2 regions of the Proteus sp. G2626 genome follow, and region 2 is predicted to be linked to the other one. Evidence: predicted binding sites of a transcription regulator. Region 2 holds the regulator's gene; the other holds the start of a gene.

Region 1 (3,437 bases), on a different contig from region 2:
GAAAGGCTCTTGTTTACGACCGTCGATATCACGGAAGATAACTTTAGGACGAGATACCCCTAATTCGTAACCTTCACGACGCATATTTTCAATCAGAACTGACAGGTGAAGCTCACCACGACCTGATACACGGAATGCATCTGGATCTTCAGTTTCTTCTACACGTAATGCAACGTTATGGACTAACTCTTTTTTCAGACGATCTAAAATCTGACGAGAAGTCACGAATTTACCTTCACGTCCACAGAAAGGTGAAGTATTAACACAGAAATACATGCTAACAGTTGGTTCATCAACGGCTAATGCAGGTAGCGCTTCAACAGCACCCACTTCACAAATCGTATCAGAGATATTCAGTTCACCTAAACCTGTGATTGCGATGATATCGCCAGCTTCAGCAACATCAACTTCGATACGTTCTAAACCTAAATGACCTAAAACTTTACCGACTTTGCCGTTACGGGTATTACCTTCGCTGTCAATGATAGTCACTTGTTGGTTAGGTTTAACCTTACCACGCTTAATACGACCAATACCGATAACACCTAGGTAGTTGTTGTAGTCCAACTGAGAAATTTGCATCTGGAATGTACCTTCCAGATCCACTTTTGGTGGCTCTACATATTTGACAATAGCTTCATATAACGGGGTCATATCTTCAGCCATGTCATTGTAATCTGTTCCCGCAATACCATTTAATGCAGATGCATAGATAATTGGGAAATCAAGTTGTTCGTCAGTTGCACCTAAGTTTACGAACAGGTCAAATACCTGATCAACAACCCAGTCTGGACGCGCACCAGGGCGGTCAACTTTATTGATAACAACAATTGGTTTTAAATTGTTAGCAAACGCTTTTTGTGTCACAAAACGCGTTTGTGGCATTGGGCCATCCATCGCGTCAACCAGCAATAGAACGCTGTCTACCATAGACATAACGCGTTCTACCTCACCACCGAAGTCGGCGTGTCCTGGGGTATCTACGATATTAATACGATAGTCATTCCATTTAATCGCTGTATTTTTCGCAAGAATAGTAATTCCGCGCTCTCTTTCGAGATCATTTGAGTCCATCACGCGCTCAGCTACGGTTTCACGTTCACCGAACGTACCAGATTGCTGTAGTAATTTATCGACGATAGTTGTTTTACCATGGTCAACGTGGGCGATGATGGCGATATTACGCAAGTTTTCGATCACAAAATTTGCCTCAGGCATTGTAGAAATAAGCGCAGTATTGTACACGCTTTAGACGAGAGACTAAACAAGATCACAATAATGATTGCTTAACAATATGCAATTAATTGAATTGTGATCCTTTTCACGCCTCAGAATTTAGTAGCATCCGTTCGATTGCACCAAAATAGTGCAACTAATTAGGCTTAATTTGCACCAAGTTTGTGCAATAATTAAAAAATCACAGGAGATATTCTACACTAAACTTCATCAATACAGTATATATCCCTTTTTAGATAAGTTGGCATGCTTTTCGCAATAGAATTTAGGTGAGCAAAAAATTCACCGAAAAATGTGTAAGGCCACTGCACTCAATAAAACCATTCGCCAGGAGAGTTCCTATGTCCCTTGAACATGTGTTATCCATGATTGAAGAACATAAAGTTAGATATATTGACTTACGTTTCACTGATACCCGCGGTAAAGAACAACATCTTACTATTCCGGCTCATCAGGTTAACGACGATTTCTTTGAAGAAGGAAAAATGTTCGATGGTTCCTCTATTGGTGGCTGGAAAGGTATTAACGAATCAGACATGGTACTGATGCCAGATGCAACAACCGCAATGCTTGACCCTTTTTTCCAAGATCCAACACTGATTATTCGTTGTGATGTATTAGAGCCAGGCACTATGAAAGGTTACGACCGTGACCCACGGTCTATTTCAAAGCGTGCTGAAGATTATTTAAAATCAAGTGGTATTGCAGACACCGTATTATTTGGGCCAGAGCCAGAATTCTTCCTGTTTGATGATATTCGTTTCAAAAACGATATTTCAGGCGCTTCTTACGCTATCAATGATATTGAAGCTGCATGGAACACCAATACCAAATATGAAGATGGCAACAAAGGTCACCGCCCTATGGTTAAAGGGGGCTATTTTCCACTGCCACCCGTTGATTCATCACAAGATATTCGTTCTACCATGTGTAATATTATGGAAGAAATGGGCTTAGTGGTTGAAGCACATCACCATGAAGTGGCGACAGCCGGTCAAAACGAAGTCGCAACTCGCTTCAATACCATGACCAAAAAAGCAGATGAAACCCAAATTTATAAATACGTGGTACAAAACGTTGCTCATGTATTTGGTAAAACAGCGACCTTTATGCCTAAACCCTTAGTCGGTGATAATGGCTCTGGTATGCACTGCCATATGTCACTGTCTAAAAATGGTGTAAACCTGTTTGCCGGCGATAAATACGGCGGATTATCTGAAATGGCGCTGTATTACATCGGCGGTATTATCAAGCATGCTCGTGCGCTAAATGCATTTACCAACCCAACGACTAACTCCTACAAGCGCTTAGTTCCGGGTTTTGAAGCCCCTGTTATGTTGGCTTACTCTGCGCGTAACCGTTCAGCGTCCATTCGTATTCCAGTTGTGGCTAGTATGAAAGCGCGCCGTATTGAAGTGCGTTTCCCAGATCCTTTAGCAAACCCTTATCTTGCGTTTGCTGCTCAGTTAATGGCTGGTCTTGATGGAATTATCAATAAAATTCACCCCGGTGATGCTATGGATAAAAACCTTTATGACTTACCGCCAGAAGAAGCAAAAGAGATCCCAACTGTCGCGGGTTCATTAGAAGAGGCATTAAACGCATTAAATGCCGATCGCGAATTCTTAACTCGCGGTGATGTATTTACTGATGATGCTATTGATGCCTATTTAGAATTATTACGTACTGACGTTCAACGTGTACGTATGGCACCGCATCCTCTTGAATTTGAAATGTATTACAGTGCTTAAGATGATCTTTACTGAGAAAAACTTAACCCCTGAGATGTAAAACGATTTTTTTTGCCGTGAAGCTATTTTGCCCATCTTCGGATGGGCACTTTTCTCCCATTTAAGGAGTCCGTCTATTCACTTACGCATTGGTTCATTAATGCAATAAAGGTAAGATGCACTAAAATGGTGCAAAGAGGTATTCAATATGGAAACGGCAGACTTACCTGATAACACATTAATTTTAGACTCATTAATACACTCTGTATTGGTTATCAACAAAGAGTTTATTATTTGTTATGCAAATCATTCTGCGTTACAAGTTCTAGCACAAAGCCGTCGAAAATTATTTGAAACACCTTTTACCGCCTTATTCAGCTATTATTCTTTTGATGCTGATTTAATGCGTGAAACGTTAGCGAGTGGGCAAAGCTTTACCGACAATGAAGTGATCTTGGTTGTTAATAACCA
Region 2 (3,437 bases):
TAATGTTAGTCTGAATGTTAATTCAGGTGAAATTGTTGGTTTACTTGGCCCAAATGGTGCCGGTAAAACAACCACATTCTATATGGTTGTCGGCATTGTCGCTCGTGATGCAGGTAGTATTACTATTGATGATGAAGACATCACTCTGTTACCGTTACATGAACGTGCGCGTAAAGGCATAGGCTATCTGCCCCAAGAGGCCTCTATTTTTAGACGGTTAAGTGTTTATGACAACATTATGGGAATTTTAGAAATTCGCCATGATTTAACACCAGAGCAACGAAAAGATCGTGCAGAAGAGCTTTTAGAAGAGTTCAATGTCAGCCATTTGCGTAACAGCCTAGGGCAATCATTATCAGGGGGCGAACGCCGTCGAGTTGAAATTGCACGCGCATTAGCAGCAAATCCTAAATTTATTTTATTAGATGAACCTTTTGCGGGTGTTGATCCAATTTCAGTCTTAGACATTAAAAAGATAATCCAACATCTACGTGATTATGGATTAGGTGTACTGATTACTGACCATAATGTTCGTGAAACATTAGATGTGTGTGAACGCGCCTATATTGTCAGCCAAGGTCACCTTATCGCTCATGGTTCACCAGAAGAAATTCTTGAAAATGAGCAAGTTAAACGTGTTTACTTAGGTGAAGGCTTCCGCCTGTAATCCTAGATTCACTTTTACTCTGTCATGGATGACAACAGCCAAGGACTCATCGCATTATTATGAAACAAAGTCTGCAACTTCGTCTCAGTCAGCAATTGGCTATGACGCCTCAGCTACAACAGGCTATTCGTTTGTTGCAACTTTCGACGCTTGAATTACAACAAGAAATTCAGCAAGCGCTTGAATCCAATCCTCTTCTAGAACAAGACGACGAGCAATCCGATCCCCTTTCAGATGAAACTTCTCATACCGATAATCAATCTGACTCAATAACAGAAAAAACTAACGATAACCAGGTTGAAGAGTTTGATACGCTGGATGCTTTAGAGCAAAAAGAGATGCCCGACGATCTCCCTTTAGACACACAATGGGAAGAGATCTACACCGCAGGCACACCTTCTGGCACCAGTAATGATTATAGAGATGATGAACTTCCACTGTATCAAGGTGAAACAACTGTTTCCTTGCAAGATTATCTGACTTGGCAGGCGGATCTCACTCCGTTTACAGAAACTGATAGGGCCATTGCTATAAGTATTATCGATGCGGTTGATGAAACAGGATATTTAACTGTTACAACAGATGACATCCTACTTGGAATGGGCGATGATGAGATAGAGCTTGATGAAGTTGAAGCCGTATTAAAACGTATTCAACGCTTTGATCCTATTGGTGTTGCTGCACGCGATTTAAAAGAGTGTCTTTTGATCCAACTTTCGGCTTTTTCAACAGATACGCCTTATCTTAAAGAAACGCAGTTGGTCATTAGCCAACATTTAGAATTATTAGGCAATCGCGACTTCCGCCAATTGATGCGTCAAACAAAGTTACGTGAAGAAACATTAAAATCGGTTATTGAGATAATTCAATCACTTGATCCTAAACCTGGATTAAGTATTGATGCTGGCGAGTCAGAGTATGTTATCCCAGATATACTGGTAAAAAAATCAGGTGAACGCTGGCAAGTTGAGTTAAATACAGATAGCATTCCTCGCCTACGCATAAATGAAACCTATGCTGCATTGGGTCAATCGACCCAAAATGAGAGCGATGGAAAATTTATTCGTGACAATTTACAAGAAGCTAAATGGCTGATAAAAAGTTTAGAAAGCCGTAATGAGACATTATTAAAAGTCGCTCATTGCATTGTTGACACACAGCAGGCGTTTTTCGAATTGGGTGAAGAGCATATGAAACCCCTTGTGTTAGCGGATATCGCTGAACAGGTTGAAATGCACGAATCCACCATTTCTCGAGTGACAACGCAAAAATTTTTGCATTGCCCGAGAGGAATTTTCGAATTGAAGTATTTTTTCTCTAGCCATGTGAATACTGATAGCGGAGGCGAAGCCTCTTCAACAGCAATCAGGGCTTTAGTGAAGAAACTAATCGCAGCAGAAAACCCAGCGAAACCACTGAGTGATAGTAAACTGGCTGATATGCTCGCAGAGCTTGGCATACAAGTTGCTCGACGTACTGTTGCGAAATATAGAGAGTCATTATCCATCCCGCCTTCAAACCAACGCAAAGAGTTGGTTTGAGCATAATTGAGAAGGAAGACACTATGGAACTTCAAATCACTGGTCATAACATTGAATTAACTGATGCTCTGCGTGAGACCGTCAAAGCAAAAAGCGCGAAATTACCTCAGTTCTTTGACAAAATTAATAACGTTCAGGTTATCCTGAAAGTCGAAAAAGTGAATAAAATCGCTGAAGCGACCATTCAAGTTAATGGCGGTGAATTACATGCCTCTGCTGAAGCAGAAGATATGTACGCAGCAATTGATGGATTGATGGATAAACTGGCTCGTCAATTAACCAAACACAAAGATAAACTGAGACAACATTAATTCATTTCCCATTGTGAAATGGGGATACAATCGGCGAAGTTACTGCGTTGTTTATGACTCGGTTCAAGCCAACGCCTAATCAATATCAGTAACAAAAAACCAGATGCCACCTTGTGACATCTGGTTTGCTGGTCTAAGTGAATAAGACAATGAACAACGATACAAAGATGAATATTAGCGACGTACTTTCTCTGGCATGTACGCATAATGATGTACACTGCACGAGTAAAAAGCGCGCGTTAGAAATTATCAGTGAAAACGCAGCAAAAGCACTTAATTTACCCGAAACACTGATATTTGAAGCCTTATTGACGCGCGAAAAAGTCGGTACAACAGGGATTGGGGGGGGGTTAGCTATCCCTCATGGACGTATTGAAAGTGATGAAACAGAAAAAGTAGTTGGTGTGTTTCTTCACTTAAGCGAACCTATTGCCTTCGACGCTATTGATAATCAACCTGTCGATTTGTTGTTCGCATTACTCGTTCCTGCAACACAATGTAAGGAACATTTACACACACTGTCTTTGATTGCAAAACAGTTGGCAGACAAAAATTTATGTCGCCGACTACGCTCCGCACAAAGTGATGAAGAGCTTTATCAGATTATCACAGAATAACCCCTACGGGTTTGTTGGGACGCGAATAGCATACAGTGGAATGATATTCATCACTGGGAAATTATAGGGAGCTACCTCATGGTGCTGATGATAGTCAGCGGACGCTCTGGTTCAGGTAAGTCAGTTGCTTTGCGTGCGCTTGAAGACATGGGATTTTATTGTGTTGATAACTTGCCTGTTGATCTTTTACCTGAGCTCGCAAAAACACTGGCTGAACGTGATGCTTCTGCTGCCGCTGTCAGTATTGACGTCCGAAATATGCCAGAGTCGCCGGAGATCTTCGAGAAAGCGCTGGAAAGTT

The links. The regulator sigma-54, encoded in region 2, starts transcription at its own class of promoters, with help from an activator protein. The targets are predictions, from matches to a motif close to GTTGGCACANNTTTCGCTNT.
Region 1: glnA (glutamate--ammonia ligase) is a predicted target of sigma-54. The motif match lies at 1,477-1,496, and genes of this name have one in related genera.

The regions. Positions count from the first base shown of each region.
Region 1 covers NZ_JAABNH010000025.1:175,535-178,971, reverse strand. The annotation lists gene typA (ribosome-dependent GTPase TypA) at 1-1,218, opposite strand, end outside; gene glnA (glutamate--ammonia ligase) at 1,578-2,987, shown strand; gene glnL (nitrogen regulation protein NR(II)) at 3,175-3,437, shown strand, end outside.
Region 2 covers NZ_JAABNH010000009.1:401,087-404,523, forward strand. The annotation lists gene lptB (LPS export ABC transporter ATP-binding protein) at 1-667, shown strand, start outside; gene rpoN (RNA polymerase factor sigma-54) at 727-2,208, shown strand; gene hpf (ribosome hibernation promoting factor) at 2,232-2,519, shown strand; gene ptsN (PTS IIA-like nitrogen regulatory protein PtsN) at 2,669-3,136, shown strand; gene rapZ (RNase adapter RapZ) at 3,215-3,437, shown strand, end outside.